Glaciimonas sp. PCH181: one gene and its partner. Each later gene encodes a partner of the first gene's protein in a complex. Links are inferred from orthologs where the notes say so. Each region holds a gene or a part of one and is shown in the gene's direction. Other genes may lie near its edges. The genes, in order: mfd and uvrA.

Region 1 (15,883 bases):
CAACGACAAGGCTACCATCCAACCAACTGAATACATCACTTTGCGCCGGATAATTGGTAAAAATCCACCACGGTGCATTGGTTGCAAACGGCCACATAATGTCGCGATCAATTAACCAAGTAGCAATCGCTTGTTTAATTACAACAAACCAAGGGCTTGCCGACCAATGAAATGCACCGATCGCGACTCCCATCAAACCATATAGCGCTAAAGTGCTTTCCCATAAACTGTTTTGCTTCGCGCCAAGCTTAACGATTTCCAATGTCGGAGGACGCCATGTCAACGCAATTGCGTCTCTATGATTGCTGCAACGTCCGCACATATGGCAATCAGCAGCGCCTGTCATTGCACGCAATGGCACAAGCGGTGCACAATTTATGGCAATCGTTTTTTTACCGTGCGTATTATATGAAGCGCGCCAAGCTGTTTCATTCACTTTGTAATGAAACGGTGCCAACTTCGCCAGCAAACCAAACACACCGTTGACAGGGCAAAGATATTTACACCAAACACGTTTTTCCCGACCATACAAATAACCGACGATAATCGCGCCGACAGTAGAACCGCCAAGTACCAGCAGGACTGCCTTAGGATATTGGTAAACACTTACCATCTGACCATACACAGTGGTCAGCGCAAACGCAACAAACGGCCACCCTCCCCAACGCATCCAGCGCGGGATTGGCAAGGACCTGCCATATTTACTAGCAAACTCGGTCAATGCACCTTCGGGACATAGCACGCCGCACCATACGCGCCCCATAAAGACCATACTGATCAATACGAAAGGCCACCAGATTCCCCAAAATGCAAATTGGGCAATTAGGGTGAGGTTAGACCATATATGCGCTGTTTCATCTGGCAAAGGTAGAAAAATGGGGACCAGGATTAACAACCCATAAATCAACACTACACCCCATTGGATGCCACGAATTAAACCCGCATGCAAGCGCATCCACTCCCCGGTGCGTGCCAGCCGGGTGGTGGGGGCCGAAGATGCAATTGAACTAGAACACGTACTCATTAGATTAGGTCGCCAGTTGCGCCTGTGAAGATTTTTTTGGGGTAGCCCGTTTCAGAAACAGCAGCACGAGAACCCAATAGCCAACATAAACAAGCAGGCTCATCAATGCCGGATGTGCCCGATAGCCTGTTAAGGTCGCCACCAAGTTACCGAAGGTACTACTATCATCCAGCAACGCTGAGCTATCCCAAAGAGGATCAATCAGCGACGGAATAATATCCAGGGACATTAAGCGATCAATACCTGTCAGTAAAAGGCCTGCCGCGAGGAACAGTAAAATAACTTCTGTGGCCTGAAAAAACCGGCGCCATGAAAAAATCTTTCCGCCCAGTTGCAACAGATAAAACGTCAGACACGCTAGCGCAAAACCAATCACTGCCGCCAACACCATCATCGCCATACTGTCATGCTGTCCAAGCCCGAGACCGTATAGAAATATGACCGTTTCGCTACCTTCACGGGCAATCGCCAACGCCGCTAGTGCGGTCACGCCCCACCAGTTAGCAGACTTTAAGTTCTCTTTCAGCGAGCTTTCCATTTCTCGCTTCAGGGTGCGTCCATGCTTGCGCATCCAATACACCATCTGCACGATCAAAACGGCTGCTAGTAGCACCATCGTAATTTGAAAATAATCTTGTGCATCACCAGAAAGAATTTCACTGAAACCTAACAATGCGGCGCCCAGGCCGATTGCGGCAACAATGCCAATGCCGACACCAGCCCATAAATAAGGCAAACCCCGACGTGCATCAACACCGCCATTCTTTAGCCATGCGTGCAATATGCCAACTACTAACAATGCCTCGACGCTTTCACGCCAGACGATGAACATTACCTGACCCATCGTTATTTCTCCGTTACTACGTTATCAGTGCTCGCGCACTATACTAAATACACTGTAGCGCGTCCAGATCGGGAATGATCCAGATCGCAATTTTCAACTGCCTAACCGCCACGACCAAAGTCAAGAAAAAATGTTAGACCTGATACATAACTGCGCTTTGTCAACGCTGCTATTTAGCGACAATCAAGCCCTTCGCGTTTGGATGAAAATCGTCAAAGAATTTATATTCACCCGGCGATAACGGTGCAATGACTACAAATGAATCTGCACCCGGTGCAAGCACTTTTTCCTTACGCAACTGGACACTTTCAAACTCAACAGCAGAAGTACCGGTGTTATGAACTTCAATCTTGATTTTCTTACCAGCAGGAACTTCAATTCGCGCTGGCGTTAACACACCATCTTTCATCTCCAGTTTGAACGTCGGCAGATCTGCCCCCAATGAAGCCCCCGCAGCAACCAACAAACCCAAGGTAAATAACACACGCATTTTTTGCACCAACATCGATATCACTCCCGATCGAAAAAGCTTATTTGACGCTGCTAAATGTGCGCTTGATTACAAGACCAGCGCAAGACCATTGCAAGGCCGCTATGGTCCCGCGCACACCCATTTAGTAACAGATCAGCATTTAATAGCCGCCCTTTTTACCGACACCAGCAAACACAAAATCGTAACTGACTTCAAACGGCTTAAACCACGGAGCAACACCGGTTTCCTTATCAACGTGACGGCCAAAATGTGCATGCTCATTTGCAGACGGCGGCGAGATCATCATCTTTAACGTATATTTACCCGGACCGGCCAGCTTAACGTTATCGCCATAATGCGGACCATCGGTGGCGACCATAGGCATCATGTCGCCTTTAATTACTTGCTTAGAACCTGCCTTAGTAAACTGATACGCAATCACCAGATTGGGCATCCAATCACCTTCTGCGAAACCATTTGGATTATTTTTTACCGCATGGATGTCTGCTTCGACATGAATGTCGGAGTCTTCCGCCTTGCGCATCATGCCTTCAGGTTCCATCTTGGTAGGCTGTAAATAGACAGCAGCTACTTCCAGACCATTAAGAATCTGTGGCTTACCAATCGGATACTCTGCAGCAACTGCACTGCCGACAAAGCTTGCAGTTAATACCGAAGCCACCAATAAAAATTTCGCATTAAATTTCAGTCGCATTACGTGAACCTTTCCTGAATAGTAAATGATAATGATTATTGTTTGATTGTATCATCGTGCCGATCCTCGTGACCCAACTACAATGAAATTTGCGTAATCATATGTTCAAAATTCAACCAAAGCCGTCCGAATGACCATCAAAGCCAAACCAGAAAAAGCGCATGCACCGATCGGCAACTATTGTTGTTACTTACAGCCCAAAACCGCTAAAAAATTCTTTTCTTCATAAATCATGATTCATTCGCAATATATCTCTTTCAAAATTGAAATAGCTCAGCTATAATTTTGTCTTTCGCGGCTGTAGCTCAGCTGGATAGAGTACTTGGCTACGAACCAAGGGGTCGTGGGTTCGATTCCTGCCAGCCGCACCAGAAAACAAAACGGTTGCAAGAGAAATCTTGCAACCGTTTTCTGGTTTACAGCAGCCGAAATGACTAGACCCAATATTTCATGGAATCAAAGCTATTAACGGCGGATGAGGTAATTTTCGGCGGTAAAAAAACCATCATTCAGCGCGAATAATATTTCTCCACAATTTTTACCCATTTAAACAAAATACATATACAATGCTGCTCTTTCGCGGCTGTAGCTCAGCTGGATAGAGTACTTGGCTACGAACCAAGGGGTCGTGGGTTCGATTCCTGCCAGCCGCACCAGAAAATATAGGGGTTGCAAGAGAAATCTTGCAACCCCTTTCTGGTTTACAACTTTATATACTACAAATACCCGCTACTCTTCAAAATTCGATGAAAAAAGCCGATGATTTTCGTCATCGGCTTTTTTATTTCATCAAAAGTAGGAGAATTTCAAACGATCAGTTAAGTAAAAACATCTTCAGATTAGTGAATCAGCGTCGCGGAGGATAAAGATCACGCCCAACCTCATTAATTTGTTGACGTAATGCACGTCGCTCATCTGGCGATAAACGGCCACGCGGAACGGCTTGACCTGCATCTTTGTTGCCACGGTCATTCTGCCACTCCGGAGCACGACTACTATCGCGCTGAGGTTCATAATGTTGCGGAGCGCGTTGTTGCGGCTGCTCCTCGCGCTGACGATCGGAGCGTGCACTAGCACTCACCGCCGCAGCCAGGAGCAACAAACAAAGACTCATTTTCCGGAACATCATATTCATAACGTTTTTCTTCTGTGAATGCTGGATAACGGTTAAGATTTACCCGTCACAATCCAAGTGTAAGCCCACGCACTTTTTGCTATAAGAGGTATTTGGTAAAGTTTGTAACACTTTGTAATTCATGCTCTTCCGGTATATTTTTGTTGTGCCCTCTGACGTTACCATACGACTATGAATACTCCCAACACCCCAACGCAAACCGCTAACGCGCATCAGTATAAGATTCTTGTGGTCGATGATGATATCCGCCTGCGAGATTTATTGCGTCGCTATTTGACTGAACAAGGCTTTCAGGTTGTCACCGCCGAAAATGCACAGGCAATGAACAAGCTGTGGATACGCGAGCGTTATGATCTGTTAGTACTGGATTTAATGCTACCGGGCGAAGATGGCCTTGCCATTTGTCGACGCTTGCGCGGTGCTGGCGACCAGACCCCTATCATTATGCTGACCGCGAAAGGCGAAGATGTGGACAGGATCGTCGGCCTCGAAATGGGTGCTGACGATTATCTGCCAAAACCGTTTAATCCCCGTGAGTTGGTCGCCCGCATCGGCGCAGTCTTACGCCGCAAAGGCCCTGACGAGTTACCGGGCGCGCCGTCCGAAACGCCGCAATCGTTTGAGTTCGGCGAATTTATTCTCGATCTGGGCACGCGCTCATTAAAGAAAAGCGGCGAATCGGTGCCACTGACAACCGGAGAGTTTTCGGTCCTCAAAGTATTTGCCCGACACGCACGTCAGCCTTTATCGCGTGAGAAATTAATGGAATTAGCACGCGGTCGCGAATATGAAGTATTTGATCGCAGTCTCGATGTACAAATTTCACGGCTACGTAAACTAATCGAGCCTGATCCTGCCAATCCGCTGTATATCCAGACCGTATGGGGTCTGGGCTACGTCTTTATCCCAGAAGGACAGCCACGCTGATATGACCACACCTCACCGCTTGGCTTGGCTAAAGAGCGGGTTGCTGTGGCGCACCTTCTTTTTAATGGCTTTCCTTATCACCGTTAGCATGGTGGTATGGGTCGCCAGTTTTCGTATTGTTGAGCGCGGCCCGCGCGCGCAACAATTGGCCGCACAAATAATTTCGGTCGTCACCATTACGCGTGCCGCCCTCACCCACTCTGCCCCTGACCTGCGCCGAGAGTTGCTGTTCGACCTCGCCAGCAATGAAGGGATACGCATTTATCCGCTGGAAGAAAACGATAAAATTGAACCGCCGCCGGATAGTGCGGTGATGCCGGAACTCGAAGCCGAAGTACGGGCGCGCTTAGGAAATGAAACGAAATTTTCTGCCAGTGTTAACGATATCGGCGGCTTTTGGATTAGCTTTACGATAGATGAAGATCAATACTGGCTGATGCTGGACCGCGATCGCGTTGAGCGTAGCTCCGGCTTCCAATGGTTTCAATGGGCTACCGCCGCCATGCTGTTATCGCTATTGGGGGCGATGTTTGTCTCTGCGTTAATTAACCAGCCACTGGCGCGACTGACCGCCGCCACGCGGGCAGTCGCCAAAGGTGAGCAGCCAGACCGCTTGCCTGAAACCGGCCCGACCGAAATTGAAGAAGCGAATCGCAGCTTTAATCAAATGGTGGACGATTTACAACGCGTCGATGCTGACCGTGCAATTATTCTGGCAGGCATTTCGCACGATTTGCGAACGCCTATTTCGCGGATGCTGCTTGAAGTTGAGATGGCCTACTTATCAGACGAAGCACGCACTGGCATGCAGTCCGATCTGGCGCAAATGGATGGCATTATCGGTCAATTTCTTGATTACGCTAAACCCACGGACATCAGCAGTTTTACCGCTATCGATATGACTGACTTCCTGCGCGACGTTGAGCAAAATGCGGCGCGCCATACCGATGTCGAGATACATTCAAGAATCGCAGAAAACTTGTACGTCGAAGGAAATGAAACAGAGTTACGCCGCGTTTTCACCAATCTCATCGAAAATGCCCGCCGATATGGCAAAGCCGACGATGCTACAGTCGTCGTTATCGATGTCACCGCGACACTGCAGCACGACAAAATATTGATCGATATTTCTGATCACGGTCCTGGTGTACCAGAGGATGAAATGGAGCGTTTACTCAGACCATTTACACGGCTGGATACGGCACGCGGACAAGCAAATGGATCGGGCTTAGGACTGGCCATCGTCAATCGCGTAGTCAAGCGCCACAATGGAAAACTAAAACTCTACAATCGTAGCGGCGGCGGGTTATCAGTTCAAATCACTCTGCCATTAGCCCGCAACGGGGGCAAGTAGCGTTACACGGATACGCTACTTTGCTTAACAAAAATGTTTATAGCCGAAATAGCAGTACCACCGCCTCGGCTGCAATGCCCTCTTCTCTTCCGAGGTAGCCGAGTCTTTCGTTAGTTTTTGCTTTTACATTCACCTGACCCGAAGAGATACCGCAATCGTCCGCAATTTGCGACACCATCAGAGGAATATGCGGCGCCATTTTCGGTGCTTGCGCAATGATAGTGCAATCGATATTGCCCACTCCAAAACCTGACACGCTGATGCGACGGACCGTCTCGCGCAATAATTTACGGGAATCGGCACCAGCAAACTGACTATCCGTATCAGGAAAATGGCGACCGATATCACCTAGACCAGCGGCCCCGAATAGCGCATCAATAATGGCGTGCAGCAACACATCGGCATCCGAGTGCCCCATCAATCCAGTGCGATGAGGAATAGTGACACCGCCGATAATCAATAACCGGCCCTCGACCAACGCATGGCAGTCGTAGCCCTGCCCAATACGAAATCCTGCTTGAAAACTCATACTTTCCCCCTCAAAAACATTTCTGCCAATGCAACGTCGTGCGGCAACGTCACTTTAAAATTAGACGGACTTCCCTCTACCAGCTTTGGCTGAAGACCGAGCATTTCGACCGCGCTCGCATCATCTGTAATAGGCTTCGCCCCATCCAACGCGCTAACCAATGCCCGATGCAATAAAGCGTAGCGAAACATTTGCGGCGTTTGCGCTGCCCATAATGCGGTGCGCGATACGGTCTCCCGCACCCGCGTGCCCGTGGTATCCGGTTTTCGGTCATCAAGTACTTCACTACGCTTGAGCGTATCGACCACCGGCAATGCCAATAAGCCGCCGACTGCATCATCATGCAACGCATCAATCAAATGCTCAATCAACGCCACAGTTAGTCCGGGGCGCGCAGCATCATGTACCAACACCCAATCGTCGTTAGTCAACAGATTACCTATGGCCTTCAGCCCATTCAGCACCGATAAATGACGACTCTCGCCCCCCTGATAAAGCACCGTTACCCGATCTTTCAAAGCGGGCGCAATCGTCATCATATCGGCGATATAGCCGTCTTCGGCACTTACCACAACGAAAGTATGCGTAATCGCGCTGCAGGCAGCAAAGGTATCCAGTACATGCCGCAGCATGGCCTTGCCAGCAAGCGGCAAATATTGTTTAGGAAATGCGGTTCCCATGCGAGCGCCAACACCAGCAGCAGGAATCAGAGCAAAGTTACGTGACGATGTCATGCGATGCACTATTGAAAATAAAAAAAGGAAAATTTAATCTGACATTACAACCGTGCCATACGCGGCGTCCAGCCTGTGCAAAATATCTAACCGGCCGAGACTCGCCAAAGATGCCATGACCAAATAAAGTCATCACACTATTTGGCTTTCAAAAATGCAGCCAATCTCGACAAAAAACGGGTAATCAGGCTGACGAATAGACAATTGGTGCGTGGTTTATAATGTTGCTCTGAATTTTAACTGGCTATGCTAGTAAATTGTGGCTTTTTTGTCCTCCATCAGACGCATTATCTTGAAGTCAGAATATGAACCGCAGCCATTGTTAAAGCTGCTATCGTAATCGGCAAGATTCCGCTGAACCGATGCCTGCTCGCGTGGGCCGGGATGTTGAACAGCACAAGCGCTTTGATCATCACCGTGTAGTTAGTTCTTGAATAGGTTCTCACATCAAAACCCACAGCCCGATGCATTTTGATCTAGAAAAATCTCTGCCTAAGCCCGGAGCGCGTTTTGCGCTGCCAAACTTACATGGCTCCGCCGATGCCTATGCGCTGGCACACGCCGCGCTGGCGCTCAAAGCGCGCAAACAGATGCTGACGATCGTGGTGGCAAACGCCACCGATGCGCAACGTTTGCTATCGGAAATTCCATGGTTTGCCGGGCAACAGCAGAATGAAGCCGACGCCACAAGCGAGAGCAAAAAAGGAAAGCACGACACCACCTCACATCAGCAAGCCCCGAAGATTCAAAGCAATCTGCGCTGCCATTTGCTGCCAGATTGGGAAACACTGCCTTACGATGCGTTTTCGCCGCATCAGGATTTGGTCTCAGAGCGTCTTGCCACACTATACGAAGTTCAGAATGGTCATTGCGATGTATTGATCGTACCGGCAACGACCGCACTGGTACGGATGGCACCGCCGTCATTCATCGCCGCTTATACTTTCTTTTTTAAACAAGGTGAAACGCTCGACGAAACACGTCTAAAGTCACAATTAACGTTAGCGGGCTACAGCCACGTCACCCAAGTTATATCGCCCGGCGAATATTCTGTTCGCGGCGGTTTGATCGATATTTTTCCGATGGGATCGGTATTACCGTACCGGATTGATTTGTTCGGCGACACCATCGAGACTATCCGCACCTTTGACGCCGATACGCAACGCTCTTTATATCCCGTTAAAGAAATACGCTTGCTGCCTGGCCGCGAATTTCCTATGGATGACAAAGCCCGCACCGCCTTTCGCAGTCGCTGGCGCGAAGTGTTCGAAGGCGATCCATCCCGCTCGGCCATCTATAAAGATATCGGCAACGGGATCGCCTCAGCCGGGATCGAATATTATCTGCCGCTGTTTTTCGACGGCACCGCAACCTTGTTCGAGTACCTTCCAAGCACGACCACTTTCGCGCTGGTTGGCGATATCAATGACGCTATTACGCGCTTCTGGAGCGATACCCAGTCACGCTACAAGTTTTTAAAATCAGATAGAGAACGACCATTACTCGCGCCAGAAACGATCTTTCTCAGCGATGAAGACTTTTTTACCTTAGCCAAACCGCACGGACGCTGGATCATTCAAGCCAGCGACAGTGCGTCGGAATTATCGGCCCCGATACCGAACATCGCTGTTAATCGTCGCGTCGATGATCCGCTGACTAATTTGCGCTCTTACTTGCTGCAAAGCAATCTTCGCGTTCTGATCTGCGCAGAGTCCAACGGTCGCCGCGAGACGCTGCAACAGTATTTCAACGAATACAATCTCTCGCTGACACTCTCTGAAAGCTATGCTGATTTCGTGACCTCGTCAGCGAAATTGATGCTGGGCGTCGCACCGCTGCATGCGGGATTTGAACTCAACGATGTTGCCTTTATCACCGAAACTGAGCTTTACGCTGGTTCAGGGCGTCGTATCGGCAAGAAGAAACAAGAAGGCGCGACGCAAGTCGAGTCGATGGTCCGCGATTTATCCGAACTCAAAATCGGCGATCCGGTGGTTCATATTCATCACGGTATCGGCCGCTATATGGGGTTGACCAGTATGGATCTGGGCGAAGGCGAAACCGAATTCCTGCATCTGGAATACGCGAAAGATACGAAACTATACGTTCCAGTATCGCAATTGCACGTCATTTCACGTTATTCCGGCGCATCGCCAGAGGATGCGCCTTTGCATGCTCTTGGCTCCGGCCAATGGGAAAAAGCCAAGCGCAAAGCAGCGCAACAAGTCCGGGACACCGCTGCAGAACTACTCAATTTGTATGCGCGCCGCGCTCTGCGTCAGGGCCACACGTTTGAGTATTCGGCCCACGATTACGCTACTTTTGCCGAAAGTTTCGGCTTCGAAGAGACTGCCGATCAAGCCGCCGCCATTAGCGCTGTCATCGGCGATATGACCAGCGGCAAACCGATGGACCGCTTAATTTGCGGCGACGTTGGTTTCGGCAAAACCGAAGTCGCCTTGCGCGCTACTTTTGTAGCGGTGTTGGGCGGCAAACAGGTCGCGATTCTGGCACCGACAACGCTGCTCGCAGAGCAACATGCCCAGACGTTTGCCGACCGTTTTGCCGACTGGCCGGTAAAAATTGCAGAGCTATCGCGCTTCCGATCTGGCAAAGAGATCACGCAGGCGATGAAAGGGATGGAGGACGGTACGATCGATATCGTCATCGGCACGCATAAACTGTTATCCGATGACGTCAAATTTGCCCGTCTGGGTCTGGTCATCATTGATGAAGAACATCGCTTCGGTGTACGTCAAAAAGAAGCGCTAAAGTCGTTGCGGGCCGAGGTCGATGTACTGACACTCACCGCCACGCCGATTCCTCGCACGCTTGGCATGGCGCTTGAGGGACTACGCGATTTTTCCATTATTGCGACCGCACCGCAAAAACGTCTGGCGATCAAAACTTTTGTTCGTAGCGAAGATGAATCGACCATCCGCGAAGCCTGTTTGCGAGAGCTCAAGCGCGGCGGTCAAGTCTACTTTTTGCACAATGAAGTCGATACCATTGAAAACCGTAGAGCCATGCTGGAAGTATTGCTACCGGAAGCACGGATTGCCATCGCGCACGGCCAAATGCACGAACGTGATCTGGAAAAAGTAATGCGTGATTTCGTCGCCCAGCGCTTCAATATTTTGCTGTGCACCACGATTATTGAGACCGGTATCGACGTACCAACCGCCAATACCATCATCATGCATCGGGCAGACAAATTCGGACTGGCCCAATTACATCAGTTACGCGGTCGCGTTGGTCGTTCGCATCATCAAGCGTATGCTTATTTGCTGGTCCATGACGTGCAAGGACTAACCAAGCTTGCACAGCGCCGCCTCGACGCCATCCAGCAAATGGAAGAGCTCGGTAGCGGTTTTTATCTGGCGATGCACGATCTGGAAATCCGCGGTGCTGGCGAAGTACTAGGCGACAACCAATCAGGCGAAATGCACGAAATTGGTTTCCAACTCTATTCAGACATGCTCAACGAGGCCGTCCGCTCACTCAAAAATGGGAAAGAACCTGATCTGGCAGCGCCACTGTCCACTATGACAGAAATCAACCTGCATGTACCGGCCTTGCTTCCCAATGAGTATTGCGGCGATGTGCACGAACGATTATCGCTTTACAAGCGTCTGGCAAATTGCAATGCGCAGGACAAGATTGATGATCTTCAAGAGGAATTGATCGATCGCTTCGGCAAATTGCCCGATCCGGCCAAAGCGCTCATCGAAACCCATCGGCTGCGGGTGGCTGCAAAGCCGGTTGGCATCATTAAAATCGATGCCCATTCCGAAGCGGCTTTGCTACAATTCGCGCCGAATCCACCAATCGACGCCATGCGTATCATTGAGTTAATTCAAAAAAATCGGCATATCAAACTCAATGGGCAGGATAAATTGCGCATTACAATCAACATGCCCGATCTGAGCGCCCGTGTAAATCAAATCAAGACAACCATCCGGGCACTGATCGGCCAGTAAAAAACATAGCAGCAATCATAAGCCGACCAACATAGGGGTCGGCGAATTGAAATATTTTTTAATAGACCACCGCGATAAAGAACGCCGAAAGACAGATAACATGCATCTCATCCTCCAAAGCCTTAGCCCAGACAGCTCCGCCGCCAACGCAATCGCCACCTTGTCAGCCGCAAGCAAAATTACGCTCATCTCGCCAACAGTCTGGCGCTGCGAGGATGTCATTTATTCGGATGACCTGAAGGCGCAGATTGATGCAGCCTGTCATGCGGCGCAACTGGACTATGCCTTCGTGCCGCCCACGCGCAAATTGTCTGATTTCAAGCTGTTAGCAATGGATATGGATTCAACTCTGATCAACATCGAATGCATCGATGAAATCGCGGATATGTACGGCCTCAAACCGCAGGTATCGGAAATCACTGAAGCCGCGATGCGAGGTGAGTTGGAATTTAACGAGAGTTTGCTGCGTCGGGTAGCTTTGCTAAAAGGTTTGGATGCGTCCGCTTTGCAGCGTGTCTATGACGAACGCTTACAGCTTTCGCCCGGCGCTGAAAAAATGCTGGCCGCAATTCAGGCAGCTGGCATCAAGACCCTTTTGGTTTCGGGCGGTTTTACTTTTTTTACCGATCGCATAAAGGCCCGCCTGAGCCTTGATGTCACCCACGCCAATCAATTGGAAATCGTCGACGGCAAACTGACGGGCAAAGTGATCGGTGGCATTGTGAATGCAGATGAAAAACAACGCACCGTAGAACGTGTTTGTGCCGAGCTAGGCATTACTGCGCAGCAGACCATCGTCATGGGCGACGGTGCGAATGACTTGAAGATGATGGGTATCGCCGGTCTCTCCGTGGCTTTTCGTGCTAAGCCGGTCGTCCGCGCGCAAGCAAATCTGGCCTTGAATTTTGTCGGATTAGACGGCATCTTGCCAATATTGGCCTGATTGGGATTGTCATTAAATCGCCTCAGTAGCGACCGTCTCGAAACTTACCGAGGAAGAATGTATCAAAGCGGATGTGTCGAGGTGACCCGCTCACCTCGACGCCAAAACCTCGATCAGCCAATACGGTTTTGCGCAGTCATACTGATAACTACAGCGCATCTATCATTCCTCACCATCATCATTTACTTGAAGGATCGCTACGATGACACAAGAATTAGTATTCGATAACAAGACCCACTCCCTAAAAAATCTCGCATGGTGGCTGTATATATGTCACGGCCTCAGCTTCGTATTTTCCTTAGGTCTGTTTTCTTTTATTCCGCTGATCATCAACTATATAAAACGAGAAGATGCAGCGAACACGTTTATCTATAGTCATCATCAATGGCAAATTCGCTCATTTTGGTGGTATCTGGTATGGGTCATCATCGGCGGCGTTCTATTTGTGACTGTCATCGGCGTCCCCGTAGCATTGCTGATATGGGGAGTTGCGTGGATATGGAAAGCCTATCGCCTGATCAAAGGCTTGCTCGATCTGAATGATAATAAAACTATGCCAGTTTAATCACGATCATTAGCATGACTTCTGACATCAACAAGCCAGCGTTCTCGGTACGGCGCATGTCTGCCGAGGACGTCCCGGCCTTGCTGCAAATCCAAATGGCGTGTTATCCGCCTTCCATGACGGAACCGGAAGCTGTTATTTTGATGCGATTGCAAAGCAGCCAGCAGACTTGCTGGTTGTTAGAGCACGATGACACGCCATCGGCCTATTTATTTAGCTATCCGTCGCACCGGGGGATGGTGACTGCGCTGAACGCGACATTCGAAGTAGCCTCAAATCCAGACTGCCTGTATCTGCATGACCTGGCAGTATCGCCGCGCTTGCGCGGACAGCGCGCCGGGCAAGCACTGGTAAAGACGGCGTTGGCATACGCCCGCAGCGCCGGACTTGGTTCGAGCGCTCTAGTAGCAGTTCAGCAATCCCAGCCTTTTTGGATGGCATTTGGCTATTCGCCCCATCACAACCTATCCACCGAAGCATCAAAAAATCTGCTGAGTTATCAGGTAACCGGCTTCACTAACGCTATTTATATGTTACAGACTCTAAGCTAAATGGCGCGGTTTTCAAAAAACCGCGCCATTTTTTACATTTACAACCGCGATAACGCCTGCTCAATATCGGCGATCAGATCCTGAGTATCTTCCAGTCCAATATTGAAACGCACCAAAATACCCTGATCTTTCCAATCTTTCCGCATGTTCTGCATACGATATGGCACGGCCAGACTGTTCGAACCACCCCAGCTAAAACCAATCTTAAAGAGTTTCAGGCTATCGACAAAGCGATCGGTTTGCTCTTCAGAATAGCGTTTATCAAACAATACAGAGAACAAACCTGCGGCGCCCGTAAAGTCGCGCTTCCATATTTCATGGCCGGGGCAATCTGAAAAAGCCGGATGCAACATTCGCGTAATTTCAGGCCGATTTTTAAACCAGCTGGCCACAATACGGGCACTGGCATCGTGCGCTTCAAAACGCAGTTTCATCGTCGGCAAACTGCGTAAGACGAGATAGACGTCATCCATGCCGACGCCCAAGCCCAGATTATTGAAAGCCGTTTCTACCAACTTGGCCAATGCAGGATCGCGTGTAATAACAGCGCCCATCAGCACATCTGAGCCACCCGATTGATATTTTGTCAGTGCCTGCATGACGATATCAACGCCATGGTCGAAAGCACGAAACGCCAATCCCGCCGACCAGGTATTATCCAGCGCCACCAATACGCCGCGTGCATGCGCAGCAGCACAAATTGCAGGAATATCCGGTATCTCCATCGACACAGATCCCGGCGCTTCGGTCCAGATAAGTTTAGTATTCGCTTGGATCAAATCAGCAATTCCAGCACCGATCATCGGATCGTAATAACGCGAAGTAATCCCAAAATTAGTCGACAACCAATCGCTCAATACCCGATTTGAACCATATACATTGTCCGGCACCAGCACATCGTCGCCACTCTTTAAAAATGCAAAGTCCACCAATGTGATCGCAGCTAAACCACTGGGGGCGAGACGGCAATACTCGCCGCCCTCAATCTGGGCCAACCGCGCTTCTAGCGTGAAAGTGGTCGGGGTTCCGTGCAAACCATAGTTATACGCACTCTTATCGAGCCAATTACGCGCACGCATCGAGGCCACATCCTTAAACAATACAGTCGATGCATGATGGATAGGCACGGTAAATGCACCAAAGCCTGCTGGAGCACTATATTCACTATGGATTAAGGAGGTTTGCGGCGATTTTTTGGTCATGTGGCGTTACCCGGTTGATGAATACCTCGCCGCGATTGACACGGCTTTATCGGATGATGAGGACATGCAGAATGTTTTTGCATGTCCTATTTTATTTGGCGCTAAATTGCTATCGCGAGGATGCTGGAAGAACTTTTAAAACAAACGATTTTGTGATCGCATCATCGATAGTCGACCAGGTGCCGCTGAAAGAGACACCATCGAACTTGCCGGACCATTCACCGGATACATCCTTGCCGTTTATCGACTCTTCCATTATTACATCGCTGCCCTCGTACTCGCCAGCTACTAGCACTTTGGAAGTTTGTCCAATGATGAAATATGTGCCTTGCAAGCCCTCGGTTGGGTCCGGCTTTAATTGCAGATGCATTTCAATCGTCGCATCACCCAACGTACCGCGCAACGTGAGTGGCTTGGCAAACAGATCGCCAGATACTGGCGCCTGAGCAGCCACTGGCGTAACTGTCGTTGAGTTCGCCGCAGCAGCCTGCCGGGCAACAGCACCCGCAACTGGCGCTGCGTATCCAAAAGGTAAAGCCGCGAATAATGTCGCCGTTAAAACAGCGCGACAAACAACACGATGCCTTTTCGTCATGCAGCTCCCCATAAATCATGAGAATCTGCAGCGGTGATGGTGACGTCGACAAACTCACCAATGACTAATTTTTTATGTGGTTCGAACGGCGGCTTAACATACACCACGCCGTCGATTTCCGGCGCATCGGCACTGGAGCGGCCAACACCACCGCTACGATCAATCGCATCGATCAATACGCGCATGGTTTTGCCCACTTTGGCTTGCAGGCGTTTCTTGGAAATTTCTTCCTGCAACAACATAACGCGACCACGCCGCTCTTCGCGCAATTCTTCCGGCACAGGATTAGCGATATCGTTAGCCGTTGCTCCCT
Region 2 (15,167 bases), on another replicon or contig:
TCGACGCGGTTGGTATGCAATGCTGGGTCAATTAGGCGCGCCGGTGGGTTTCATGATCGCGGGCGGACTATTCGCCTATCTGATCGCCAACCTCAGCACCGAAGATTTCCTCGATTGGGGCTGGCGCTATCCCTTCTATTGCGCGTTTGCGATTAACGTCGTCGCTCTGTTCGCACGCTTGCGCTTAGTATCTACCAAGGAATACGCGCATTTGCTGGATGAGAAAGAATTAGAGCCGACTAACGTAGCCGAAATGACCAAGTCGCAAGGGTCCAACGTGTTGATCGGCGCTTTGGCGGCATTGGCCAGTTACGCTTTATTCCATCTGGTGACAGTGTTTCCGTTGTCGTGGATTACGCTTTATTCGACTCGCTCACTAAGTGGCTTTTTAGTCTTGCAGGTGATCGGCGCGGCGCTGATGGCCGTGGGGGTGATCTCATCGGGTTTAATCGCTGACCGTTTTGGTCGCCGCACCACTTTGGGTGCCCTCGCGTTGCTTATCGCCGTACTGAGTGGCTTTGTCCCGACACTAATGGATGGCGGCGAGCTTGGACAAAACATCTTCATTCTGGTCGGTTTCAGCTTGCTGGGATTGTCTTACGGTCAGGCTGCTGGCGCGGTTACAGCAAATTTCTCCGCAAAATATCGCTACACTGGCGCGGCTTTGACCTCGGATCTGTCATGGCTGGTCGGCGCGGGCTTCGCACCACTAGTGGCGCTTGGTCTTTCTGCACATTTCGGTCTGGCGTATGTCAGCCTTTATTTGTTATCGGGCGCAGTGTGTTCGCTAGGGGCGCTGAGCCTTAATCGCAAGTTGGAGATTCGGGACTAATTAGTCTGCTGGCCAATTGTCGGTATAAAAAAATTCGGGTTGCACGTCTGACGTGCAACCCGAAAACGTTTTAAGCGACCGTTATTTCACCCTTTTTAGTTAAAACAAGGGAAGACCATCATTCCCATGTCGATCGCCAGTTTGCGCTCAAACCGGGGGCGTGCTGATGAAAACCGGTAGCTGCTCAGCATAATCAGAAAACGACCGCACCTCGGGATAAGCTATCTCTGCAACAACATCCGGCACCATCATTTGCGTAAATTGCCATGCAACCGCAACCGTCACGCTAGCCTGTCCAAGCTGGCTTACATCGCGTGATAAAGGTGCGGCTGATAGCTCCGCCTCAAGCGCCGCGTAAGCTGCCAGCAATTGCCCTCTCACCCGCTCCGTCCATGGTTCATGCTGTTTTTCAGGGGGCCGCAGCTTGCGTTCATACACAATCTGCACGGACTTTTCACACGCTGCCAATGCCAAACCGGTCAGCCGCAACGCACGCAGACGTTCATTGGCGGGTTCAGGCGTTAACGTCAGGCCGGCGTCCGCAAGAGTCGCGACATATTCCAGAATCAAGCTGGAATCCATCAAGGTCTGACCATCGTCGAGAACCAGCGTCGGCGCTTTTACTACCGGGTTTATCTTGCGAAAATCTTCAAAATTGCTAAAAACCGAAACGGGGTGGTGCTCGAAATCGAGTTTAAGTAATTTCAAGCAAATAGCCACGCGCCGGACATAAGGCGAATCCATCATTCCAATTAATTTCATATCACTCCCGTTAAAATTTCTGTGATTTAGCCAACACCATACTCAGTCAAAAATATCCGCGATTGATGTCAACTTACTGATCCGCATAGCAGCATAAGCGTTTCTCCCATAGGTGAAAAGCAACATAAATGAAAGCATCAATAGAAGATTTATTTGCAACGTTTTCCCCCTCCATTGACCGCAACTTGATAAAACGCCCTTGCATCAATTCGACATTTTGACTAATATGGAAACGTTGAAAATATTAAATGAAAACTTGATCAGTTCTTAGTAGATATAGCAACGGTTGGGAGGCTGCGCTTAGTGTTTCGCCTACGTAATCCCGCCCTTTGTTTTATACCCAGAAAAAAACACCACCAAATGTTAGTAAGCATTTTCTGCTGCGTTGTAAAAATCTAACCACTTAAACGAAGTTGTTATTAGAGAAGCAATATGCCTGCCCAATGCGAAGTGACCGATCGACGCGCCACTGCCAACTCCATGAATTTCTTTGAGCGTTACCTGACAATATGGGTGATGCTATGTATCGTTGCCGGTATTTCGCTAGGGCAGCTTTTCCCCGTTAGCGTTCAAACAATAGGCTCGTTAGAAATCGCCAAAGTCAATTTGCCGGTTGGCCTGCTGATCTGGGTGATGATCATTCCCATGCTGCTGAAAATCGATTTCGCCGCATGGAATCAAATCAAGGGACATGCCCGTGGGATTGGCGTCACTTTATTCATCAACTGGGCGGTCAAACCATTCTCGATGGCGCTGCTAGCCTGGGTATTTATTCGACATTGGTTCGCACCTTATTTGCCCGCCGAACAGCTGGATTCTTACGTAGCAGGATTAATTCTATTGGCTGCGGCTCCGTGCACCGCCATGGTATTCGTATGGAGTCGCCTGACTGGCGGCGATCCGTATTTCACGTTATCGCAAGTAGCAATGAATGACCTGATCATGGTGTTTGCCTTTGCGCCCCTGGTTGCACTATTGCTAGGCGTATCCAGCATCACCGTGCCGTGGGCAACATTGCTGACATCGGTAATCCTGTATATCGTGATTCCCGTGATCATCGCGCAACTCTGGCGCAGATCTCTGTTACGACGCGGACAAGCCAGCTTTGATAAAGCAGTGGAACGGATTCAGCCTTGGTCAATCTCGGCATTATTGCTGACCTTGGTGCTGCTGTTTGCATTTCAAGGCAATGCGATTATCGAGCAGCCGCTGGTCATCGCCCTATTGGCTATCCCGATCCTGATACAGGTCTTTTTCAACTCAGCGCTGGCCTATTGGCTCAATAAAATTGTCGGTGAAAAGCACGCAATCGCTTGCCCTTCGGCATTGATCGGCGCATCCAATTTTTTCGAGTTAGCAGTCGCCGCAGCGATCAGCCTGTTTGGCTTTAAATCCGGCGCAGCACTGGCAACCGTGGTTGGCGTGCTAATCGAAGTACCGGTCATGCTGTTGATTGTTGCAATCGTCAATCGAACACAGGGCTGGTATGAGGGCGTTGAGCGATGACATTCAAGATTCTTGATCTCACTAGCGCACACGCTCAGCCGCAGTTATGCTGAAACCATTCGGGCATTGAGCGACATCACCTTGCCAGCCGTAATTCTTTTTATTTATGTCAATCATCCTTGCTGGCAGATGGCCTGCAAACTTTCAGAAAGTTAGATCATGACCATAACGATTTATCACAATCCCCGCTGCGGCACTTCTCGCAACACATTGGCGTTAATACGTAACACGGGCGCCGAACCTGAAGTGATTGAATATTTAAAAAGCCCACCGACACTGGAAACACTCACAAAGCTTATTTCCGATGCCGGGCTCACGGTGCTGGAAGCCGTCCGCCAAAAAGAATCTTGCTACACGGAGCTTGGCCTGGATGCCGCAGATGTGACGGATGCCCAATTACTAGACGCCATGCTAGCAAACCCAATCCTGATCAACAGGCCGTTTGTCGCCACCCCAAACGGCACGCGTCTATGCCGCCCGTCCGAACTGGTGCTGGATATCCTGCCATTGCCACAAAAGGGAGCCTTCGCGAAAGAAGACGGCGAAATTGTCATCAACGCGGAGGGAAACCGTGTCACACCATCTGCTTAAACTACCCAACGTCGACGCAGAACTGTTTCGCAAGCCTGTCGCCGCTGATTTTGCTGGCGTAGCGCGATCAACGCACGCGCCGCGCTTTTTGCTGCTGTACGGCTCTTTACGTGAGAAATCCTATAGCCGACTTCTGACGACGGAAGCAGCCCGGCTGTTGGAGGCAATGGGCGGAGAGGTAAAAATATTCGATCCCCATGGCTTACCTTTGCCCGACGACGAACCCGACAGCCATCCCAAAGTGCAAGAACTGCGAGAGTTGGCGCAATGGGCTGAAGGTATGGTCTGGACCTCGCCCGAACGTCACGGTGCCATGACCGGCATCATGAAAGCGCAGATCGACTGGATTCCGTTGTCTATCGGTGCGGTGCGCCCGACGCAGGGTAAAACACTGGCCGTGATGGAAGTATCCGGCGGTTCGCAGTCATTCAATGCGGTGAATCAAATGCGCATATTGGGCCGATGGATGCGCATGATCACCATCCCAAACCAATCATCGGTTGCCAAGGCATTTCTGGAATTTGACGACGCGGGCAGGATGAAACCGTCTGCTTACTATGAGCGCGTAATTGATGTGATGGAAGAGCTGTTTAAATTTACCTTACTTACGCGTGATGTGTCCTCATTCCTGGTGGATCGTTACAGCGAACGCAAGGAAAACGCCGAAGAACTCAGCAAGCGCGTGAACCAGAAATCAATCTAGCTAAAGATGAATCGGGCTTGGTCGATCTTGCTTATTTGCAGATCAATCCGGCCTGTCCTTGGTGGCATAAATATTAACCCCACCAAGCGCTGCGCATCGATATTGGGCATAAGAACCCGCCACCGCAGCAACAATAAGGAGGGTCGCGATGACGCCCCAAAATCTCGCTTTCATATTCGCCCCTCCTTCCGAACGGCAAGAATGCGCACTCGCCCAATGCTGGAGAATTTCTCTCCACTCTATTTTTATAGAATAATAGATCCGATATACAACCAAGAAATATGACAAGTAATAATGGAAACTAAAAACGCGCTTTCTGCATTTGCCGCACTCGCCCAAGATTCGCGACTTGCCGTCTTCCGTCTGCTAGTCCAGGCCGGGCCATTGGGATTGGCGGCAAGCAAAATCGCTGAGCAATTAGGTATTCCGCCCTCGTCTTTATCATTTCACCTGAAAGAGCTCAGCCACGCAGATCTTGTAGTCCCACTTCAAAAGGGGCGATTCGTTATTTATAGTGTGAATTTCGACACGATGAACGCGTTGATGGCTTTTATGACGGAAAATTGCTGCGGCGGCGTTCCTTGCTCGCCAACACTTTTGTGTGCGGATGGATCTAAAGAAGTGGTGACTTGAAATCAGGGCAATATCAAGACTAAATGCAACTTTGGAGCGCGGTCAGCTACGCGGTAGAGTCAGCGTTGGAATGCTACGGCCTCGTGGTTTTAATGGCATCAATAACGCGTACCGACAAGAAAAAACGCCGCCTGTTTAAGAGCCGCGTTAATTTTTTGTCTACTACAAAAACATATTTCTTAGAACGGAATATCGTCATCCATATCCGAGAAATTCGGTGTCGGGCGCGATGCTGGCGCTTGTGCAGGACGTGAAGCAGGTGCCTGTGCCGGACGCGATGGCGCGTTGTTCGATTGACCCGATGGTGCGTTGCTGTAAGAAGAGCCGCCACCACTTTGACGTGCGTCGCCGCCATCGTAACCACCGTCATCCATGCCACTACCGCCGCCCTGACCTTGGCGACTGCCCAACATTTGCATGGAGTCGGCGATGATTTCGGTCGTGTAGCGTTCTACGCCTTCTTTGTCTTGCCATTTGCGCGTTTGCAGACGACCTTCTACGTAGACAGACGAACCCTTTTTCAGGTATTGACCGGCGATTTCAGCTAATTTGCGATAGAAAGTAATACGGTGCCATTCGGTCACTTCTTTCTTTTCGCCACTATTCTTGTCTTTCCAGCTTTCCGTAGTAGCAACGGCGATGTTGGTGACCGCTTCGCCGTTAGGCATGTAGCGGGTTTCCGGATCGCGGCCCAGATTGCCGACGATAATGACTTTATTGACCGACGCCATATATTTCTCCTAAATGTTAATTAACTGTATTTAATGTGTCACCGCGGAAGCTGGCTTACTTCGGCGCGGTAGATTTTTCATGCCGGATGCGATTATAAGCCAGACCAGAGTTGAAAGGCCGCCTAAAACGAAGACCGATGACGTCCCGACATGTTGTTTAAGTAAGCCGCCCAACGCTCCGCCACAGAACAAGCCCAGCGCCTGCAGCGTGTTATATACCCCGAGCGCTGCGCCTTTGGCTGCGGGCGGGGCGATACGTGATACCAGCGAAGGCTGGCTGGCTTCGAGCACGTTGAATGCGATAAAAAATGCCAGCAATAAGCCAACAAGCAACGGCCAATAAACGTTCGTTTGCGAGAACGCCAGCCACATACCGATCTGCACCGCCAGCAACAAACTAATTGCCGCGACAAAAACTTGCTTCATCTTGCCTTGTTTTTCACCGATAAAAACCGGCGGTAGCATCAGGATGAATGAGATCAGTACGACCGGTAAATAGATTTTCCAATGTTGTGTTACTGGCAAGTTGGCGTATTGCACTAATGCAGACGGCATCACGACGAACATTGCCATTTGCGTCAGATGTAAAGAAAATACACCGACATTAAGCCGCATCAACTCACCGTTACGCAGGATTTCAGACCAGGCGACCCGCTTGGCCTTCACCATCGGCGCATTCGGCACGACAAAAATAATCATGGCGATTGCTGCCAATGAAAGTACCCCGGTAATGGCAAAAATGCCGCCCATACCGACCCACTCATACAATAACGGCGACGCCACCATGGACAGCGCGAAGGTTAATCCGATCGAACCGCCGACCATCGCCATCGCTTTGGTACGGTGTTCTTCGCGCGTCGAATCGGCAATAAAAGCCGTGACAGCAGCGGAAATCGCGCCAGCGCCCTGCACTGCGCGGCCGATAATGACCCAATAAATATTTGGCGCAGCGGCGGCAATGAACGACCCCAGCGCAAATAGGATCAGGCCGATGATAATAATTTTCTTGCGGCCGTATTTATCGGAGGCAGCGCCAAACGGGATTTGCCCAAACGATTGCGCCAGCCCATAAATCCCCATGGCAAGACCGACTAATGTCGCACTTTCACCGCCGGGGAGAGTTTTGGCATACACCGAGAAGACCGGCAAAATCAAAAATAAACCCAACATCCGCAGCGCAAATATAGACGCTAGCGAAGCGCTGGAACGAATTTCGGCACGGGTCATGCGATTGCCGACGTCAGTGTCATCAGAAGCAACGGCGGTAGAAGATAACGAGCTGGTCATGTTGAATGTGGGGTCATGCCTTGCAATGAAGGCGGGTAAACGAAACTGAGCGAGCTAAGCGCGGGCATATTGAGACAAACTCAGGCAAACCTGGCAACACAGCAATGCGAGTTTGACGTCGATTTACGACGAAGATCGAAGCCCAATATAGTATCAGGGAATGAAACGAACATGACCTACATAGATATCAGGGTTGAGCGAAATTTGTCAGATGGCCATGCAAAAAAATTCAGCATTCATCTAAAACAGGGGGGTGCCTATGCATTGACATCGCTCTATGACATTTTGTCAGCTTATCCGGTAATAGGTGTAGGCAAGACCCTTCTATCACCCCACAAAGTAAAATTAGCTAAGGGCGAAAAAGGAAAATATGCATAGTCATATTTATGAAATCCAGCGACAACACTGGAATATGACGGCAACCAGAAATGGCCTTGCGCACGGCGGCGAAGACATCATTAGCGATCGGATTGCTCGCACACCAAATGTTATCGCAAAAGTACGTACACAGCGTCCCACAGATTTCCCTGAAACAATCGCCCGCTCGGTGTTTGCCGGAATGCAAGAAGCTGCGAACAAGCTAAAAATTAGTTCTGCCTATGTGCGATCGCCGTCGCCGCTTCCATCAACACTCCTAAGCAGAAACCGATCCAAAAAAATCAACTATATCTAAGCAATTACGCTCTCATTATGTAGAGTATTTTATGTAGAGAATGCCCATAAAGTGTGAACGCTTTTATCCTTTTTCCAACATGTGATCTAAAGCTAACTCCGCTAAGCTCATTTTTCATTTAAGGCGGCGTCTTCCCTGCTTTCTCCGCTTCCGCATAAATCTGGACCGCGACAGATAATCAGACCAAACTCGAAAATCCGTACCCTGATATAGTGTCAGGTTGTGCCATTTTGGCGGTCGCATGATCGCCAGGCTTAGTATTTAAGCAACGCCGATTGAAGATATGCATGGATGCCGAAAACTGACATCTAATAAATGCAAATTGCCTCCTTATTACGCATAGAGCGGTAATAAAGGACAAGTAAGCTGCAATTTCCAACACAAACCATCGCCGTAGAAAATCTACGCAGAAAGCTGTTCATGGAAGAGATTCGCATCCGGGGTGCACGTACGCATAACCTCAAAAACATCAATCTGGATTTGCCGCGTAATAAACTGATCGTGATTACCGGGCTATCTGGCTCGGGCAAATCCTCGCTGGCTTTCGACACGCTGTACGCGGAAGGTCAGCGTCGCTACGTTGAGTCGCTGTCTTCCTATGCGCGCCAGTTTTTGCAGTTAATGGAAAAGCCGGATGTCGATTTGATCGAAGGTCTGTCGCCGGCGATCTCTATCGAACAAAAAGCTACTTCGCATAACCCGCGCTCCACCGTCGGCACGGTCACCGAAATCCACGATTATTTGCGTTTGCTGTACGCGCGTGTGGGCACGCCGTATTGCCCCGATCACCCGGAAAAACCGTTGGCTGCGCAATCTGTTTCTCAAATGGTGGACGCGGTATTGGCGATGCCGGATGAGACCAAATTAATGATTCTGGCACCGGTGGTGGCCAATCGAAAAGGCGAGCACGTCGATCTGTTTGAAAGTATGCAGGCGCAAGGTTTTGTCCGTTTCCGTATTCAAAGCGGGACCGGGAATGGGCGCATTTATGAAGTCGATGATTTGCCTAAGTTGAAGAAAACTGAAAAGCACACTATCGACGTTGTGATTGATCGCGTGAAGGTCAAGGAAGATATCAAACAACGTCTGGCGGAAAGTTTCGAGACCGCATTGCGTCTGGCCGAAGGTCGTGCGATTGCGCTGGAAATGGACGGCGGCACGGAGCATATGTTTTCGAATAAATTCGCCTGTCCGACTTGCGGTTATTCGTTGCAAGAATTGGAGCCGCGGTTATTTTCGTTTAACAATCCGATGGGCGCTTGCCCTGAATGCGATGGCCTTGGCCATATCGAATTTTTCGATCCAAAACGTATCGTTGCTTTCCCGAATTTGTCGCTCGCTAGCGGCGCAGTAAAAGGCTGGGATCGACGTAATCAGTTTTACTTTCAGATGCTGTCGAATCTGGCCGCGCATTACGAATTCGATCTCGATATGCCGTTTGAAAAACTGCCGGAAAAAGCCCAGCAAGTTGTGCTGTACGGCTCTGGTCGCGAGACGATTCCGTTCACGTATATCAATGAGCGTGGCAAGGCTGTCATCAAAGATCACACCTTTGAAGGCGTGGTCAATAATCTACAACGCCGTTATCGCGAAACTGATTCAATGGCCGTAAAAGAAGAACTGGCGAAGTTCATCAACGAGAAAGAATGTCCATCCTGCCACGGTGCCCGTTTGCGCATCGAGGCGCGCTTCGTCAAAGTTGGCAATGGCAAGCAAGAGCGCGCTATTTACGAGGTCGCCGCAACGCCTTTGCGTGAGACATTGCACTTCTTTGAGAAGCTGAAACTGACCGGAGCGAAAAAAGAAATCGCTGACCGCATCATCAAAGAAATTATCTCGCGCCTGACTTTTCTGAACAATGTCGGTCTGGATTATTTGTCGCTGGAACGCAGCGCCGATACGCTATCTGGCGGCGAGGCGCAACGTATTCGTCTGGCGTCGCAAATCGGCTCGGGTCTGACTGGCGTGATGTATGTGCTGGATGAGCCATCCATCGGCTTGCATCAGCGCGACAACGATCGCTTGATTGAAACGCTACGTCATCTGCGCGATATCGGGAATAGTGTGCTGGTGGTTGAGCATGATGAAGACGCGATTCGTACTGCCGATTACGTAGTCGATATGGGGCTGGGCGCGGGTGTGCACGGCGGTGAAATTATCGCGCAAGGCACGCTGGCAGAAATCCTCAAAAGCAAAAAATCGCTCACCGCTAAATACTTGAACGGTACACTTAAAATCGCCGTTCCGAAGAAGCGTACCGCTCCTAATCCGGACAAGCAATTCATCATCTATGGCGCTAGCGGAAACAACCTGAAAAACGTTACGATGAAATTGCCAGTCGGCTTGCTGACTTGCGTTACTGGCGTTTCTGGCTCGGGCAAATCAACGCTGGTTAACGATACGTTATATCACGCGGCATCGCGGCATTTGTATGGCTCGCAAGCGGAACCAGCGGCGCACGATGCGATCAGCGGACTGGAGCATTTCGATAAAGTTATTTCGGTTGATCAGGCACCGATTGGCCGTACGCCGCGCTCCAACCCGGCGACGTACACAGGCTTATTCACGCCGATTCGCGATTTATTTTCGGGCGTGCCGATGGCGAAAGAGCGCGGCTACAATGCAGGACGTTTTTCGTTTAACGTCAAAGGCGGACGCTGCGAAGCCTGTCAGGGCGACGGCGTGATCAAGGTTGAAATGCATTTCTTGCCAGACGTGTACGTGCCGTGCGATGTCTGTCATGGCAAGCGCTATAACCGCGAAACACTGGAAGTCCAATACAAGGGAAAAAACATCACGCAGGTGTTGGCAATGACGGTCGAAGAAGCGCATGAATTCTTCAAACCGGTGCCGGTGATTGCAAGAAAATTGCAGACGCTGCTGGATGTTGGTCTAGGTTATATTCGCCTCGGCCAAAGTGCGACGACGTTGTCTGGCGGCGAGGCGCAGCGGGTTAAATTATCGCTGGAATTATCGAAGCGCGACACTGGCCGCACGCTGTATATTCTCGATGAGCCAACTACAGGGCTGCATTTCCACGATATCGATTTGCTGCTGAAAGTGATTCATCGGCTGCGTGATCAGGGCAACACTGTCGTCATCATTGAACACAATCTGGATGTGATTAAAACCGCCGACTGGCTGGTTGATCTGGGTCCTGAAGGTGGCGCTGGTGGCGGCTTGATTATTGCGACGGGGACGCCGGAAGATGTCGCGCAAAATCCGAATAGCGTGACCGGAAAATATCTGGCGCCATTGCTCGAAAGCGTGAATAATAAACCGCAGAAATTGCAGAAAACAGGTTAAAAAAGATGGGCTGAACGGCCCATCTTTTCTCTCTTTTTTTAGCGCTAATCTTTCACCTAGGAACGTCGTGATGAACAGTAAGACTCCACTTTCTGCAGCGCAGATTGCGGCATTTGAAACCGATGGCTATTTGTTGTTGCCAGGGCTAGTATCGACCGCGGAATGTGCGCAGATGGTCGCCATCACTAACAAGCATTTGCAAGACGCGGTTGCGCCGCTGGAATATGAATCGGAGGTCGGCTACGCTGGCGCACCGACCTCGCTAGACAGCCTTGGCGGGCGCACGGCACGGCGCTTACGCGATGCCTACCATCGCGACGCGTCGTATCGTCAATGGGCCGTTAATCCGGTGCTGGTGGCGATGCTGACGCAAGTACTGGATGAGCCGGTCTGCCTGACGTTGGCACATCATAATTGCGTGATGACCAAGCATCCACATTTCGGCACGGCGACTGGCTGGCATCGTGATATTCGTTACTGGTCATTTGCGCGTAACGAGCTGATTTCGGTATGGCTGGCATTAGATAGCGAGACCGAAAACAATGGCGGCCTGCGGTTTATTCCCGGTTCGCATCGCTTCGCTATACAACCGTCGCAAATGGACGATCTTGATTTCCTGCGGCCTGACGTTGCTGAAAATCAAGCGCTTTTTGCGCAAGGTATTGCGCTGAATTTAAATCCAGGCGATGTCGTGTTTTTTCATAGCGGCTTATTCCACGCAGCTGGTCGCAACAATAGTCCATCCATTAAAGAGTCAGTGGTGTTCGCCTATCACGGCGTCAGCAATCCACCGCTTCCCGGTAGTCGTTCTGCCTCCGCAGAAGATATCTTCCTTGATAACTAAATCGCAGAAACGTTATTACTCAGCGGTGTCCGCTAACGGCAATCCATGATTGGCTGAAGCGCTAGCCGTTGTATTTTCTGGATTTGACTGGATAAAGGCATCCACCACGTCTAAAACCGGGGCCAAACCGCGCAACGGACGCGAAATAGCACCAACCAAAGTGGCGTGACTGACGTGCTCAAAATATTGCTCTTTCACAGGCACGTGCGCGGTGCGCAACGCTGCTGCCAAACCGCCGGTATTGCGCTCCGGATTGACCAAATTATCTTTCGTCGCGGCGAGTAATAATGTTGGCGGCGCAAGCGATGTCACGTGATTGATTGGTTGGGAGTCGACCGGTGAGTTGGGGTAGAAAAATACTGGTCGTACACCACGATTTTCAATCGGCAGAAAATCATACGGGCCCGCCAGACCGATAAAGCCGCGAAAAACCGCCGGCGTTAAATTTACCTCTGCCAGCCAGCGTGGATCAAGCGCCAACATTGCCGCATTGTAAGCACCGGAACTATGGCCCATCACGTATAACCGATGCGGATCGCCGCCATATTTTGCAACTTCTCGCACAGTCCACGCGGCAGCTTTCGCGCCGTCTTCCAGGAAGGCAGGATAACGGACTTCCGGATAAAGTCGATAGTCGGCGATGACGGCGACAATGCCGCGGGAAGCAAGCGCCTCACCCACAAAAGCATAATCGCCGCGTTCACCGCTACTCCAGCTGCCGCCGTAGAAAAACAGCACGACAGGGGCCGGGGAATGTAAATTTTTAGGCGTATAAACGTCCAATTCATTGCGCGGATTGGCACCATAGATGATGTCGGCGGTCTTGTTATAAGTGCTGCTGGTGGTGACTGCGTTAATGGCCGTCAGCGGCGAGCACGCAACCGTTGCCGTTAAGGCCAACACCAGCACGACACATGTCAGCGCAATTTTTGAAAAAAGAACCATTGTCCAACTCCCGAAAGCGTCATCACATCACACAGCTGTGCATTAAGCTTTATATACGACGAACAAGTCAGAGCAGATTCAAAAAGAGTCAAAAATATAACAAAACAAACGGTGATCCTTTGCGATCAGCCACTAAATAGGCGCTCTTCCGCCTTCGCAATGCCTTCTGCCGCACCCCGCAAAATGACAATATCGCCGCCTTGCAACACTGTCTGCGGACTAATATCAATACGCCCTCTGCCGCGCCGGACGCTGCTGACTTCTGCCCCAATTTTGGTTAAATCCAGCGCGGCCAGTGACTTGCCGATCGCCTTCGCGCCGTCTGGCAACGTGACCGAATGCAAACGCTCTTGCAAATAATCTTCAATGTCACTTGTATCGCCAGCGCCGTGGAAATAGCCCCGCAATGAGGCGTACCGTTCATCGCGCGAAGCTTGCACGCGATGGACTACGCGTCGCAACGGCACGCCCAGCATGACCAATGCGTGCGACGCCAGCATTAGGCTGCCTTCTAGCGCCTCGGGCACGACTTCGGCTGCACCTGCGGCACGCAATTTATCCAGATCGGTGTCGTCATAGCTGCGCACGATGACCGGCAATGATGGCGCCAATTCATGAACATGGTGCAGCACCCGTAACGCCGAGGGCGTGCTGGCGTAGGTGATCACCAACGCTGCGGCCCGATGTATACCTGCGGCTACCAGACTTTCGCGACGCGAAGCATCGCCATACGAAACCTGCGCCCCACCAGCCCGTGCCTCAATGACGCGGTCAGGATCGAGATCAAGAGCGTGGTAACTAATGCCCTCCTCTTCCAGCAAGGTCGCCAGACTTTGTCCGCTGCGGCCAAACCCAGCGATGATGACGTGTTTCTGCGTCGCCATTGTGCGCGTTGCCAATTGCGTCAATTGCAACGATTGCATCATCCATTCGTTGGCAGAGAGCTTCATGACGATGGCGTCTGCGTTATTCAAAATAAACGGCGCTGCCAGCATCGAAAGCACCATCGATGCCAAAATTAACTGGATCAACAAAGGATCCATCAAATGCAAGCCGCCCGCCTGACTCAACAGAACAAAGCCAAATTCCCCCGCTTGTGCGAGCGCCAAACCGGTCCGCAACGCGACACCGGTAGAAGAGCCGAAAATTTTTGCCAGCGCTGCAATCAGGACGAATTTCAAGAAGACCGGACCCGCCAGCAGTAGCAAAACTAGCCACCAGTGCTCAATAACCAGACGGACGTTTAGCAGCATCCCGATGGTGATAAAAAACAGACCAAGCAAGACATCGCGGAATGATTTGATGTCTTCTTCTACCTGATGTTTGTATTCAGTTTCTGAAATCAGCATGCCTGCGATGAACGCGCCCAGCGCCAGCGAGAGACCGGCGCGTTCGGTAATCCAGGCGGCGCCTAGCGTTATCAGCAGCAAGTTAAGCATGAACAACTCTTGCGAACGGCGCCGGACCACAATTTGGAACCAGCCACGCATGAGTTTTTGTCCGAGGAATAGCAGCAGCACTAAAACGACGACTGCCTTAGCGCTGGCCCAACCGAGCGTCGCCACCAGGTTGCCGGAATCCTTTGCCAGCGCGGGAACAATGATCAGCAACGGCACCAACGCCAGATCCTGAAATAGCAAAATGCCAATAATGCGACGACCGTGTTCGCTCTCCAGTTCCAGCCGTTCGGTCAATAGCTTCGAGACGATGGCGGTTGAAGACATTGTCAAGGCCGCACCGAGGGCAAACGCTGCTTGCCAGCTAATGTTGGTGAGTTGCGGCAACAGGTAAGCGACCAGCCAGCCGAACAGCATCGCCGCGCCTATCGTCAACAATACCTGCGCCATGCCTAGTCCAAATACGATACGGCGCATCGCCGATAATTTGGAGAGCGAAAACTCAAGGCCAATCGAAAACATCAAAAACACGACGCCAAATTCGGCTAACGCATGCGTCGTTGCGTTGTCTTCAGCAAACCCAAGCGCGTAGGGACCAATCACAATCCCCACCGTCAGATAGCCCAGCATGGGCGGCAGGTGGAGCATGCGAAAAGCCACGACGCCGAGCACCGCGGACCCGAGTAACAAAATAGTGAGTTCTAATCCAGAAAGCATTTGCGTTCAATTCGTAGTTAATCCACAACAACGTGCGGTTTTGCGACATGACTTCCAACGCTTGGTTTCTTAGATTGGTGGCGCGGTGCTGCAAAAGTTCACAGCAAAAAATCCCTGCTCCACCTCGGATTTTGCGGGTTTTTTGATCAATAGTGGGACTATTTAACCGAAAATTCAGTGAAATATTGCCTAAGCCACCGCTTTCGCCATCTTCTGCCTGATCGGCTCCGCCCTAAATAA

Evidence for each region.
Region 2: the proteins of mfd (region 1) and uvrA are in contact, whole or in part, in a crystal structure (PDB 4DFC), measured with the Escherichia coli proteins. The link is inferred for Glaciimonas sp. PCH181 from one-to-one orthologs.

What each region holds. Positions count from the first base shown.
Region 1 is NZ_PYFP01000001.1:191,834-207,716, reverse strand. What follows is about bases 7,800-11,914. They hold mfd (transcription-repair coupling factor), read left to right. Parts: upstream 7,800-8,198; coding sequence 8,199-11,714; downstream 11,715-11,914. Other genes in these bases: serB (phosphoserine phosphatase SerB), read left to right, coding at 11,815-11,914. Outside these bases: C7W93_RS00950 (4Fe-4S binding protein), read right to left, coding at 1-955; C7W93_RS00945 (FTR1 family protein), read right to left, coding at 1,029-1,868; C7W93_RS00940 (cupredoxin domain-containing protein), read right to left, coding at 2,038-2,358; C7W93_RS00935 (iron transporter), read right to left, coding at 2,501-3,055; C7W93_RS00920 (hypothetical protein), read right to left, coding at 3,903-4,190; two-component system response regulator OmpR, read left to right, coding at 4,362-5,117; C7W93_RS00910 (ATP-binding protein), read left to right, coding at 5,119-6,471; ispF (2-C-methyl-D-erythritol 2,4-cyclodiphosphate synthase), read right to left, coding at 6,509-7,000; ispD (2-C-methyl-D-erythritol 4-phosphate cytidylyltransferase), read right to left, coding at 6,997-7,734; more of serB, read left to right, coding at 11,915-12,657; C7W93_RS00885 (hypothetical protein), read left to right, coding at 12,860-13,222; C7W93_RS00880 (GNAT family N-acetyltransferase), read left to right, coding at 13,237-13,773; C7W93_RS00875 (cystathionine beta-lyase), read right to left, coding at 13,812-14,975; C7W93_RS00870 (hypothetical protein), read right to left, coding at 15,085-15,570; 30S ribosomal protein S12 methylthiotransferase RimO, read right to left, coding at 15,567-15,883. UniProt on the Escherichia coli protein: Couples transcription and DNA repair by recognizing RNA polymerase (RNAP) stalled at DNA lesions. Mediates ATP-dependent release of RNAP and its truncated transcript from the DNA, and recruitment of nucleotide excision repair machinery to the damaged site.
Region 2 is NZ_PYFP01000002.1:813,827-828,993, forward strand. Bases 7,826-11,224 are described here. They hold uvrA (excinuclease ABC subunit UvrA), read left to right. Parts: upstream 7,826-8,138; coding sequence 8,139-11,024; downstream 11,025-11,224. Other genes in these bases: C7W93_RS16840 (phytanoyl-CoA dioxygenase family protein), read left to right, coding at 11,095-11,224. In the rest of the region: C7W93_RS16785 (MFS transporter), read left to right, coding at 1-832; C7W93_RS16790 (glutathione S-transferase), read right to left, coding at 980-1,594; arsB (ACR3 family arsenite efflux transporter), read left to right, coding at 2,027-3,100; arsC (arsenate reductase (glutaredoxin)), read left to right, coding at 3,260-3,691; arsenical resistance protein ArsH, read left to right, coding at 3,672-4,394; C7W93_RS25300 (hypothetical protein), read right to left, coding at 4,437-4,568; C7W93_RS16810 (helix-turn-helix transcriptional regulator), read left to right, coding at 4,689-5,027; ssb (single-stranded DNA-binding protein), read right to left, coding at 5,207-5,758; C7W93_RS16820 (MFS transporter), read right to left, coding at 5,789-6,985; C7W93_RS16825 (hypothetical protein), read left to right, coding at 7,217-7,423; C7W93_RS16830 (hypothetical protein), read left to right, coding at 7,416-7,718; more of C7W93_RS16840, read left to right, coding at 11,225-11,868; C7W93_RS16845 (alpha/beta hydrolase), read right to left, coding at 11,884-12,813; C7W93_RS16850 (monovalent cation:proton antiporter family protein), read right to left, coding at 12,939-14,927. UniProt on the Escherichia coli protein: The UvrABC repair system catalyzes the recognition and processing of DNA lesions. UvrA is an ATPase and a DNA-binding protein. A damage recognition complex composed of 2 UvrA and 2 UvrB subunits scans DNA for abnormalities.